DNA from 3 places in the Lysinibacillus sp. HST-98 genome. Region 1 is predicted to be linked to each of the others. Evidence: riboswitches for the same ligand, from Rfam matches in the RefSeq annotation. Region 1 holds a riboswitch; each other region holds the start of a gene.
What was found. A riboswitch is a leader RNA that binds a small molecule or an ion and turns the genes downstream of it on or off. The one in region 1 is predicted to bind cobalamin.
Positions count from the first base shown of each region.

Region 2: another riboswitch for cobalamin. It lies ahead of JIN86_RS11950 (ABC transporter substrate-binding protein); the one in region 1 lies ahead of cobT (nicotinate-nucleotide--dimethylbenzimidazole phosphoribosyltransferase).
Region 3: another riboswitch for cobalamin. It lies ahead of JIN86_RS02060 ((2Fe-2S) ferredoxin domain-containing protein); the one in region 1 lies ahead of cobT (nicotinate-nucleotide--dimethylbenzimidazole phosphoribosyltransferase).

Region 1 is NZ_JAENHX010000002.1:396,048-400,333, reverse strand. Features, by position in the region: gene miaA (tRNA (adenosine(37)-N6)-dimethylallyltransferase MiaA) at 1-330, shown strand, start outside; gene hfq (RNA chaperone Hfq) at 428-658, shown strand; gene JIN86_RS07645 (rhodanese-like domain-containing protein) at 754-1,056, shown strand; gene JIN86_RS07640 (hypothetical protein) at 1,094-1,495, opposite strand; cobalamin riboswitch at 1,929-2,104, shown strand; gene cobT (nicotinate-nucleotide--dimethylbenzimidazole phosphoribosyltransferase) at 2,196-3,251, shown strand; gene JIN86_RS07630 (trimeric intracellular cation channel family protein) at 3,348-3,953, opposite strand.
Region 2 is NZ_JAENHX010000004.1:229,215-233,500, forward strand. Features, by position in the region: gene JIN86_RS11945 (FecCD family ABC transporter permease) at 1-562, opposite strand, end outside; gene JIN86_RS11950 (ABC transporter substrate-binding protein) at 559-1,527, opposite strand; cobalamin riboswitch at 1,664-1,846, opposite strand; gene JIN86_RS11955 (acyl-CoA dehydrogenase family protein) at 1,904-3,571, opposite strand; gene JIN86_RS11960 (class I adenylate-forming enzyme family protein) at 3,573-4,286, opposite strand, start outside.
Region 3 is NZ_JAENHX010000001.1:396,895-401,180, forward strand. Features, by position in the region: gene cobJ (precorrin-3B C(17)-methyltransferase) at 1-1,378, opposite strand, end outside; gene JIN86_RS02060 ((2Fe-2S) ferredoxin domain-containing protein) at 1,383-1,754, opposite strand; cobalamin riboswitch at 1,901-2,082, opposite strand; cobalamin riboswitch at 2,335-2,519, shown strand; gene JIN86_RS02065 (energy-coupling factor ABC transporter permease) at 2,669-3,415, shown strand; gene JIN86_RS02070 (energy-coupling factor ABC transporter substrate-binding protein) at 3,419-3,691, shown strand; gene cbiQ (cobalt ECF transporter T component CbiQ) at 3,697-4,286, shown strand, end outside.

The DNA.
Region 1 (4,286 bases):
GTACCCCTTTACAACCATGTTATTTTAGGGTTAGGTCAAAACATGTCTCGAGACGTGCTATATGACCGTATTAATCGTCGTGTTGATTTAATGATGGAAAATGGTCTTCTGCAAGAAGTGAAGGGATTATGGCAGCGAAATATCCGCGGTGTGCAGTCTATACAAGCCATCGGGTATAAAGAATTATATGATTATTTAGATGGTAAATGTACCCTAGAGGAAGCCATTGATAGCTTAAAACAAAATTCCCGTCGCTATGCAAAAAGACAGCTTACTTATTTCCGTAATAAAATGGATGTCCATTTTATTACGCCTGATGATCGATTATAAGAATAAAGAAAAATTTCTAAAAATTACTAATTGATAAATTGGTAGAACATGCTACTATAGGAATGAAGAGGTAGAAAGTTAGTAGGGAGGCTATTTGATGAAATCAATCAATTTGCAAGATACGTTCTTGAACCAACTACGTAAAAACAGTGTTTTTGTAACTGTATTTCTGTTAAACGGATTTCAGTTAAAAGGGACTGTGAAATCATATGATAATTTTACAGTATTACTACTTGATGCTGAAAATAAGCAGCACCTAATCTACAAGCACGCCATTTCTACATTCGTACCAGCAAAACAAATTGAGTTTTTAGAGACAGAAGTATAATAAGTTTGTTAAACAGTTAGTGTACTCACACTGGCTGTTTTTTTTGCTACAAGCTATAATGATAGTGGAATTTTATATTTTGGAGGACAAAGTTTATGAAAACAATGGAAACAACACAATTATTAGATCTGTTAGATGCAAATGAGGACCTATATATTATCGATGTTCGTGAAGAGGATGAAGTAGCACATGGCATGATCCCAGGTGCTCAACATATTGCACTCGGAACTATCCCTGAACGTTTAGAGGATTTAGATGTAGAAAAGCCATATATTATTGTATGTAAGGCTGGAGCTCGTTCTGCCAATGCATGTGCTTACTTAGAGGCACAAGGATTTGATGTAACAAACCTTGAAGGCGGCATGCTGGCTTATGATGGAGAATTAGAATTTAAATAAACCATGGAAAAAGAAAGAGTGTATACTCTTTCTTTTTTCATGGTTTATTTTTCAGGGCGTCCATGATAAAATTAAAATTTTCTTCAAAGTTTTTGTAGATATTAACGTTTTTTTGTCCCTGCACTTTTGAAGCATAACTAGCAAAGTTTAGACCAGCTCCATAAATTTGTAGTGCTCCATTCGCCAAATCCCCCTCTTGGAGAAGCTCAATGCCATCTTTCAAGAAATTTTGGCTCTCCTCCAAATGACATTCCGTCAAGTATTTATCACCACTATGAAATAACTTTAAATTTTCCAGTATTTTATTTGCTGTCTCTTCACTGATCGAAGCGTCGACATTGATTAACAACTGATTAATCGGTTTTACGAGTTGGGCATAGAGGCTATCGTGTGTTTCACAGGTTTCAGCAATAGCATTTCTTAATTCTTCTGCATTCATTATATCTTCCCCTAACTTTTTATCGTTTTATTACTTTTGATACTTACCCAATCTTCAATCAATTCAATACTGAAGTTTCAGAAATAATTTATGTTTACATTGAACAGATTATAAGGGCTTTTCAATTTTATGTTTAACATTTCTTAGAGAACTGGAAAAATACAAGTTTTGGAAGGTGGAAATGGAGTTAATTTGTGATTTATTTGTTAGGACAATTGATGTAGCCGATAGTTTTTGTAACAAGCCGAGTTTTAGGCATAGAGAATTCTAAAAAGCACTAATTAAGGAAGACTTGGAATCCAAGTGAAGGATTCCTTTATTGTTATAAGCTCTTGATAAGCTCCTAAATTGTTTGAATAGCTGGTTGTACTAAGTTAACACTCAAAAAATTTTTCCTCTTGACAATAAAAAAGTTGTAAAGTAGATTTATCATAATTACATAAAAGCAATAGGTGCCCACTAGGGAGAATAGGGAATAAAGTGAAAAGCTTTAGCGGACCCGCCACTGTATAAGGGAGTTTCATAGTGTATGCCACTAGCAAATTGCTGGGAAGGTACTATGAGGTGTTGAACTTGAGCCAGGAGACCTGCCTACTTGCTTTAGAAGATATAGATGATGGAAAAGTCTGTAGTTTATTTGTCATGACAATAAACTACAGACTTTTTATTTTGTCTTATGAGAACGAGAGGAGAAATAATCATGCAATTATTACAAGACACGATTCAAAACATTCCAGGGGTTGATATGAAAAGTATGGAACAAGCCAGAAAGCGGATTGATGCGCTTTGTAAGCCCCCGGGTAGCTTGGGTAAACTAGAATCAATTGCCGTACAGCTCTCTGGTATAACCGGACAATTATATCCGACGGTCGACAAAAAAGTGATGATTGTCTGTGCTGCAGATCATGGTGTTTGCGAGGAAGGTGTAACCACGAATCCACAAGATGTTACGCTCTTTCAAACATTAAATTTTCCTAAGGGTGGTACAGGCGTTTGTGCGATTGCGGGCATTACCAATGCAAAGGTGGTCACAGTAGATGTTGGGGTAAAAGAAGATATTCCACTTGATGCAGGAGTCCTTATTCATAAAATTAAATATGGTACCGATAACATGGCACAAGGTCCAGCTATGTCCAAACAAGAAGCCATTCAATCGATAGAAGTAGGAATCCGTGTGGCCACTGAGGAAATCATAAAAGGTGCTGATGTACTTGGGACTGGAGAAATGGGCATCGGCAATACAACACCAAGTGCTGCAATATTAGCAGTTTTGACGGGATACGACCCTATCGAAGTAACGGGGTTTGGTGCAGGAGTAGGCCAAGGAGGCATTGCCTATAAAGCAGCAGTTATTGAAAAAGCAATTACCTTAAATAAGCCTAATCCAAATGATGTTATTGATCTTCTGGCTAAGGTTGGAGGATTAGAGATAGGGGCGATGACAGGTATTATTCTTGGCGCTGCTGCCCATCGTAAACCCGTTGTCATTGATGGATTTATTTCGACTATAGCTGCCCTCATTGCTTATAAGCTCGAACCAAAAGTAATTGATTATATTATTCCTTCCCATGCTTCAGAGGAGCCAGGGGCAAAAATTGCCGCTGCGTTACTAGGCATTGAACCGATGTTGCATATGAATATGCGTTTAGGCGAAGGTTCTGGAGCAGCCTTAGCCTTTCCTATTTTAGATGCAGCTTGCTCGATGATGAAAAACATGGTGACTTTAGAAGAATCAATGCAGTTGTTAAAAAGGTAAGTTAAATGTCTTTTTTTAATCATATAAGGAATGAAACATTAGCTAAAACAATAAAACAGCCAATGACTTAATTTTTGGTCATTGGCTGAATGGTGTTTATGCTCGATTTAATTTACGTAATGGCAAGCGCCACTTCATCATATAGGAAAGAATACGTAAAGCTGTAATCACTGCGAATAAAATATAAAGGAAAATGTCCCCTGTAAAAACCTCGAAGCCGATTAACAGTCCAGCAAGAGCTGCCCAAACGCCATAAACTTCATCACGGAGAACTAATGGTTTTCTTCTAGCTAATAAATCTCGTACAATACCACCACCTGAACCTGTCAAAACAGCAGCTACAATGACTGCGCTCACTGGCATATCAAGCTTGACAGCATAGAGTGCGCCTTGAATAGCAAATGCTGATAAGCCAATCGCATCTGTGAAGTTACCCCAACGATGCCAATGTTGAATCAGATGATGTGGAAAAATAAAGAATATCGTAATCGCAGCAAGCGCTATTTGAAACATCATATCCTGTCCCCAAAGTGTTGTGACAGGTAGTCCAATGAGTAAATTTCGAATAGCTCCTCCACCAAAAGCAGTCACAATACCAAGTATATATACACCGAATAAATCGTATTCTTCTTCCATGGCAATAATTGCCCCAGAAATAGCAAAGGCAATTGTTCCTATGATACTAAAAACCTCCCAAGCCATCCCGTTCACCCCTTCTATCAATAAATAAACTTTTTAAAAGTTAAAAGACGTTTTACGTAACAGAATCTATGAATTTAATAGCCAAAATCGGTCATTAAATACGCTTCTTGAATTGAGTCCGCACATTAGCTTAGCGTAAAATCCTCTTAGAAACAATAGGCAAGTTTTACAGGTGCACATACAAATTGATAAAATGTGATTAAAATAAAGAAAAACATTCGTCAAATGCGTTCATATACCAGTAGTTGGTTAGGGAATTCTAGAGTGATTGAAGTCAATTTAGATAGTCAATAAATCTTACTGATTGAAATGCGTGACATTGTGAAATGGAGA
Region 2 (4,286 bases), on a different contig from region 1:
AACCACGCATCGAAACAGAACCAAGTAGCCAGCCTATTACCTGACGTAATTCTTCACCAGATAAGGCAATCATTAATGAAATAAGGGAACCTAAAAATGAACTAAAAATAACACCTGTTAATATCAACGTTTCCATTTTCAATGAGCGGTCTACGAGTCTAGCAAAGCTCATAACAACTACCATCGTGATGATAGCACCAATCATACTGAAGGTTGGCAGCGCATACAAACCGACAACAGGTATAGAAATACTAAAAAAGATCGTTAAAACAGCACCAACAGATGCCCCTGATGAAACCCCTAGTGTATATGGATCTGCTAATGGATTTTTTAATAAACCTTGGAATGCTGCTCCAGCAATAGCTAGAGATGCGCCTACTAGTCCCGCTAATAACACGCGAGGCAAACGAATTTTCCAAAAAATATTGGCGGCTGTTTCATCAACCGCCTTATTCCATAATACTTCTAATGGAATATGAACCGAGCCTATCGCTACGCCACACCAGATGCTAATAAGAAGAAGCGTACATGTTAATGTATAGGCTAGTGCTATTTTTTTCACTTAAATACCTCAGGATAGATTGCTTTTGCTAATTCTTCTAGACCTTCTGCTAAACGTGGCCCTTGACGACTTGTAGTACTTTCATCTACCTGCACAATCGCATTATTTTTTACGGCATTAATCGTATCAAAGCCCGCCCGTTTTGGTATTTTCGTTAAAATATCTGGTACATAATGATATGTCACCACGATGACATCTGGATTTTTTGCGATAATTTGTTCTGCATCAATTTTATACCAATTATCGCCATCTACAGCTACATTCTCTGCATTGATCATTTCAAGCATCGCGTTCATAAACGTACCATTGCCAGCTGTATAAATATCTGGCTCATCTGATGCTTCAACTAACACTTTTTTGGGTTCAACATCCTTGACTTTAGACAAAACTTCTTCTACTTTTGCCTTCATATTAGCAACAATTTTTTCTGCCTCTGGTAATTTTCCTGTAGCACGTCCAAGTTGCTCAATTGTTGTATATGTTTCATTAAAGTCTTGTGCGTTTCTTACTACAAATACTTTCAAACCTGCTGATTCAAGCTGTGCAATAGCCTCTTCTGAAAGAGACATGCTAGATTCGTGTGAAAAAACGATATCTGGTTTTAAGGCAATAATTTTTTCAATATCGTACTCCATACCACCAACCTTATCCTTCTCAGCTGCCTCTGGCGGATAATCGTCGTTGTCAGTAACACCAACTATTTCATCATTTAAACCTAGTCCAAAAAGGATTTCAGTATTACTTGGAATAAGTGAAACAATTTTCTCAGGAGGTGCTTCAAGTGTAATGTCCTTATTAAGGGCATCTGTTACCGTCATTGGGAATGTTGCTTCATCCACTTGTGCTGTTTCTTGCTGTGTTTGCTGCTCGTTAGATGGCTTGTTATCTTTTGCTTCCTGCCCACAAGCAGCTAGCAAGCCTACTGCTAAAAATGCTGATAATCCTATTTTCCAAAATTTCTTCATGTGAATCCTCCTTCGTTGGTCCATGCGACATTTCGCTTTATTCTGCATCAAAATAAAACCCCTCATCTTTGAACGATGAGGGGGCAAAATCGCACCAAAAAACTGATACAAAATCCACCACCCTATCCTCGTAGGTTGTCATGTCGTTATAAAGGCAGGTCTCCTGGCTAGTGCTACTTGCGATTTTTCAAGCCTTCCCGAAATCTTCAGTGGCATCATTTGAAAAAACTCACACTTACAGTGGCGGGACCGCATCGGAATCACACCGATTTCCCTTTTCACTTTACTTAAGTAAAGAACCTTTATAATATTCAGTTGATTTCATTATACATGAAAATGAAAGAAGTCGCCTCCATTCAAGACGACTACCCGGCCATTATACAATTTCAGAAAAGTATTGGACTGTTTTCATTTGAGCACCCATTTCTCTTAATGACCATGTCTGTTCTAAATAAACGTCCGCTAGTTTTTCATATTTCCCACCAAATTTATGTGCCCACTCAACCGCTATGACACTTTCATAAAGGTGAGCCATTTTTTCAGCCATACCTTTTGCTTCAAAAGTTTTCGTTGCCGCGTCTAAAGCGCTAAAAATTTGCAGTTTCATAGAAATATTCGCCAATTGTTCTTTAACGATTTGTACTAGTGAGCTGTCAGCTAATTTCTCTAATCGTTCCTCCATCTCACAGACAAACAGTTCATGTGCATGAAACTTATCCACTAAACGAATGAGTTCTAAGGCCAAAATATTAGCCGTCCCCTCCCACACCGTCAACACTTGCGCATCTCTTAATAAGCGGGGCGTTACAAAGTCTTCTATATAGCCATTACCCCCGTGTAATTCAATTGCCTCACTGGCATAGTAAACAGCTTGCTCTGCCGTTTCTTTTTTCATAATGGCAATATATAAACGATTCATAATAAGTTCTTGCTGTGTTCCCTGTCCACTTGTCACTTTATCGTATAATTGAATAAGATCAAAAACTGTCGCTACTTCCACGTGCAACTTAGCTGCAAATTTCCCTAAAGTATCCTGAATCATAGGGTATTGTGTTAAGGGCTTGCCAAATGCATGTCGATTGGTTACATAATGTTTTGCCTCTAAGAAGCCACGACGCATAATACCAATAGAAGCGACTGCATTACAAATTCTTGAGAGATTTAGTGCTTCTAGCATATAATAAATCCCTTTATTTTGCTCCCCTACAACATAGGCAAGTGCACCATCAAATTCTACCTCACCAGATGGAACTGCCCGAACGCCTAATTTATCTTTCAATCGGCGAATACGTAGATGATTTGTTGTTCCATCTTCTTTACGCCAAGGAACTGCAAACAACGTTAAGCCTTTGGAACCTGCTGGCGCCCCTTCTATTCGTGCCAATACCATCGCTACACCACACATGCCCGCATTGGATGCAAAGTATTTTTCACCATATAGACGATACGCAGTGCCATCCTTTCTCGCCTCCACCACATTTGCACCGACGTCAGAGCCTCCTTGACGTTCTGTTAAAAAGGTCGCACCTTCATATAAATCTGTGTCACCTGTTGCACAAACATGTGGTAAAAAACGTTGCTTTACCTCTTCATCTGCATAATGATCTAATAGATAGGCAGTCGCCATCGTCAATGTTACGGGACAATAAAATCCAGGTTCTGCATGTGATAGCAAATAACCTTGTGCAAAGCTATAAACATAATTCCCCTTGTGACCTAGCTGCGGAATATGCTTGTGTACATAACCTACAATCCCAGTATTATATGTCTCTTCAATCGTTTTTTTATAGCCATCATTAACCCAAACCTCTGATATCTCTTCACCATAGGCATCATATCTTTGAAGGCGAGGCTCACCCAGTCGATCTGTATGCTTTGCCCTCGTATCAATATCACCTGCACATAGCTCACCAAAATCTGTTAACTCTCGTTGGGCATAGGATAAAAACTCTTTATCTAACATCATTTCTACTATTTTTTGAAGCGTGTCATCTTCCGTAAAAAAGTTCGTAGTACGCATTGCTTCTTTTTGTAATACTTTCATACTATCTCACCTCTTGCCCCTTCAAATTTTGTTTTAATATTTTGCCTGATGCATTGCGTGGTAGCGCTTCCACTTTTTCAAAAATACGTGGTATTTTAAATTTTGCAAGATGTTCCTCTAAATAAGCTTTCAAAGCTTCCTCATCGATGTCTTGTTTAGCAGAATACACCGCCTTTACCGTTTCCCCCCATTGCGGATGTGGCACACCAATTACCGCAACCTCGAATATCCCTTCAAAGCTCAATAAACAATCTTCAATTTCTTTCGGATAAATGTTGACACCACCCGAAATAATGACATCCTTTTTACGATCTACAATCCAAATAAAACCATCTTCATCCTTACGAGCTAGATCTCCTGTTTTTAACCAACCGTCAATAAAGGCTTCATTAGTTGCTACTTCATCCTTATAGTAGCCAATCATGTTACCCTCACCCAACAAGACAATTTCCCCCACTTCGCCTACATTTACATCTTCTCCACTGTTATTCACAATACGCAATTCTGTACCAAGTGGCGCCCGCTGACCAATACTTCCTGCCTTTGCTTCATGCTCCTTGCCAAATAATAATGAACCACTTGGACCTGCCTCTGTTAATCCATATACACAAGTTAAATTATTTGTACGGAATGCCTGCTGAATGAATCGAACCTCACTTTGAGATAACGGTGCCCCACCATAGACCCACCATTTCATAGAAGACAAATCTGCCGA
Region 3 (4,286 bases), on a different contig from region 1:
GATAACAGGCCATCCCACAGCCATTAAAGCCGATATTTAATGTCTTCGGTAAGGACATACCGCCTAGTTTTTCTTGTATTTCCTCTGCATATGGTATCGAATCAGCCTTTTCACCGTAGCAAAAATCACAAGCCTTCAGTGATAACACATCACCAATTGGGGTTAATAAAAATCCTACTTCCTGTAATTTCTCTGTGATCTGTTCAGGGGAAGTCGTTGGTATTTTCAAATGAATTTGATGGTCTGGTGTGTATTCCATCGTCCCCTCATCCCCAACAACCTCTGCTAACGTCATCATTTGCTGGGGAGTAAAAAATTTATTGGCTACTCCAGGGCTTACTGCTAGTTCAAATATAGATTCTATTTTTTGCTGTACAAGCTTCGTTGTTACTTTGACTACGCTTGTCCCTTTTACCATTGCAAGTGCCGCTGTAGCCATTTCAAGAGCTGTTTTTTTCGGCTTTGGCGTAGCGGCTATACTGGGTTTATTAAAGCGCCCTGCATTAGGGTCAGCCATAAAGTCATTTCGCGCTGTTCCTGTCTCTTGGTTCATTGCCCAAGGTTCATTTTCTTCGCGTAAACGTTGATGTGGACGTAATGGCTGTTTCTCTTCACCCAGGGTATATTTACGTTGGTAACCGCGGGGCGTAATCATCTTATTGTCATAGAAAAATGTTGACGAATTCCCGATAATTACAGTTGTCAGCATACCAATATCATGTTCTAGCATTTCAGCTAGTGTTGTCATGGTTACTTCTTGACGTTCTCGATAGGCACTTTTCACAAGCCCAACTGGTGTGTCTGGCGAACGATATTCTAAGAGAATTCGCTGAGCCTCGACAATTTGTCTTGTTCGACGACCACTTTTAGGATTGTATAAAGCAATGACAAAGTCTGCCATTGCAGCTGCCTCGACACGCTTTGCAATTAAATTCCAAGGTGTTAGATGGTCACTCAAGCTGATTGTACAAGCATCGTGCATAATAGGTGCACCAAGTATGCTAGCGCATGAATTAATCGCAGAAATCCCAGGAACAATTTCTACTTCAATTCCTGTTGCTTCTGTCCAGCCTAGCTCAATTAACACCTCATAGACTAAACCCGCCATGCCATAGACGCCTGCATCACCACTCGAAATCACCGAGACGATGCTCCCTGCTTCGGCTTGACGAACGGCTTCCTGTGCACGCGACACTTCTTCTGTCATGCCTGTACTAACAATCGATTTTGCACTTACTAAATCTTGAATCAGCTCTACATAGGTTTTGTAGCCTATAATCATATCACTTTGTTGTAAAGCCTCTACTGCACGTGTCGTAATATGCTTAAAATCTCCAGGTCCAAAGCCTACTACGAAAATTTTTCCTTTTTGCGCCATGTTGTTACCCCTCTTTCACCTTTTCGATCCCTTTAATGGCAGTTGTTTGAGCAGTACGCTGTAATGTACCTTCACGAAGTGTAAAGACATGTTCGTTGTATAAGGATTCATGATGTAAATCTTGTACTAGTGTTCTAGCATGCTCTGTTGATGGCACACGATACCAATTCCCTTGGGGGTAAGCGATTACCACACAAGCATCCTTGCATCGTCCATTACAGCGCGTTCTTGTCGTATGTATTTCTTGATCGAGTGCTTGCCGCTGTATCTCATCTCGAATGGCTAAGGTAATTTCCTCCCCATCCTTTTTCATGCAGCTACTGCCATTGCAAATAAAGAGATGTGTTTTCATCCCCTCTAAATTCCAAGTTGTCATCTTCTGTCTCCCCTCATTTGCTTTTTGGAAAAAGAAAAACCTTTACTCTATAACGAAGAGTAAAGGTTTTGTAGAAGCCAAATAAAAACGAATAGAATGAAATACAGGTACTCGCTTTCGCTTCAACTTCTCCCTCCGAAAAGTTTGCATGCACAATCAAATAAGCAGGTTTCCTGACTTAAGCTTCATTTTACTGTCGCACCTTCCCAAGTTTGCACCAGTGGCTTTGCGATTTCATCAGCTATTACAGTAGCGGGGGCTGTATTGGATTTTCACCAATTTCCCTATTATCTCGAGCTATTCGAGCACTTATTGACGTTTTATATGAAATTTTTATTAGAATTTTAAATAGAAAACTGTCTTTATCATATCTTATTTTTTTAAAATTTCAATATTTCTTCAAAAATTTATGACAAATTTATCAATTTTGAATGGAACTAGGTATGAAATTTATACAATCTATAAAATATTTGCGCACAACTCGTTATCAGAATATTCACTATTGACCTTTAATTAAAAAAATTTATAAAAGGTATAGCATATTTATGGAAATTCATGTTACACTTTGTCGTGAAATCTCACAATTTGAATGTTTTTCGGTGCAAAGTGCTTGTCATTTTGCTTAAAAGGGAAGCCGGTTTGAGTCCGGCGCGGTCCCGCCACTGTAATAGGGAGCTTTATAGAATATGTCACTGTCCAACGGATGGGAAGACCTATAAAGCATTGAACTAGAGCCAGGAGACCTGCCGAAAAATAAGTGATCGTTTCAGCCTACGAGGATAGGTGTGCGGCTTAGCAGATGAGAATGTTATTTGCTTTTTTAGCTATGCACTTTTCCACCAGTGGAGAAGTGCTTTTTTTGATTACGCACGCAATATTCTAAAAATCTACTAATTAGTTAGGAGGAAAACTTTTTGAAATTTTCATGGTGGAAACTTAGTTATTTTTTACTGGCCTTTTTAATCGTGCCAAAACGTGCCTTTGCCATGCATATCATGGAAGGTTTTTTACCAATCGAATGGGCTATTTTTTGGTGGGTCATCTCTATTCCATTTATCATTCTAGGATTGCGTTCTATTCGAAAAACCGTTGATGAAAATCCTGAAACAAAAATGCTTTTGGGGCTTTCAGGAGCCTTTGCCTTTGTGCTATCCGCCTTAAAAATCCCTTCTGTTACAGGTAGCTGCTCTCACCCAACTGGTGTAGGACTTGGGACAGTACTCTTTGGCCCTCTAGCAATGAGTGTAATTGGAACAATCGTTTTATTATTTCAATCTTTATTATTAGCTCATGGAGGAATTACAACTTTAGGGGCTAATGCCTTTTCTATGGCTATTGTTGGTCCTTTTATTGCTTACTTTGTCTTTAAAGGTGCTCAAAAAGTAGGCTTGTCATTTTCACTAGCCGTATTCTTTGCAGCTATGCTTGGTGATTTAGGTACATATATTGTGACTTCTGTACAACTAGCACTAGCCTTTCCTTCAGAGGTTGGAGGCTTTATGGCATCCTTTACAAAGTTTGCAGGAATTTTTGCCTTAACTCAAATTCCTTTAGCCGTGAGTGAAGGAATTTTAACGGTCATAGTGATGAATTTCTTGAAAAAATACAATATTAGCGAACTAAAAACTTTACGTGTTTTCTCAACAAAGGAGGCACATTAACAGATGAAAAAAAATTTATTGTTATTAGCAATTGTTGTGTTATTAGCCATCATTCCCTTGTTCATACAAAAAGGTGCTGAATTTGGTGGTGCTGATGGAGAAGCAGAAGCAGCTATTGGTGAAATCAATGCGGAATATGAGCCATGGTTTGAAAGTCTATGGGAGCCACCAAGTGGTGAAATCGAAAGCTTATTATTCGTGCTACAGGCAGCTATAGGAGCTGGCTTTATTGGCTACTTCATCGGCTATATGCGTGGCAAACACAAAGAAGGTTAACCATTATGTTACTCATTGATAAGTATGCCTATCTGAATAAGCTAGCGTCCGTTCATCCGCTAGAAAAAATGATATTTTCACTTGGATTACTTCTCATAACGCTCATCATGAGAGATGAACGACTTTCACTCATTACATTTTTTGTAATGAGTGCTTTTATCATTTTAGGTGCCAAAATTCCGCTTACATACTATGGCAAATTATTATTGCTACCTGGCTTTTTCTTATTAACAAGTCTTGTATCTATTTTACTTTCCTTTACATCATCAACGAATACACTCCCTGCCCATATTTGGTCGTTTACATGGAGGAATTGGACTGTCTTTATTGGGAACGCAAGTGTGTTAGCAGCGCAACAGCTGTTCTTTATTGTCCTTGGCAGCATTAGTTGTTTATACTTTTTAATTCTAACCACTTCCGTACAAGGAATATGTTATGTGCTACGACAATGGCGACTCCCCTCTTTATTAGTGGAGCTCGTCGAACTAACCTATCGTTTTATTTTTATGTTTTTAGAAAGCATGCAAAATATACATCTCGCCCAGCAAGCACGTCTCGGCTACCATTCACCGATGCAATGGCTACGCTCTGTCTC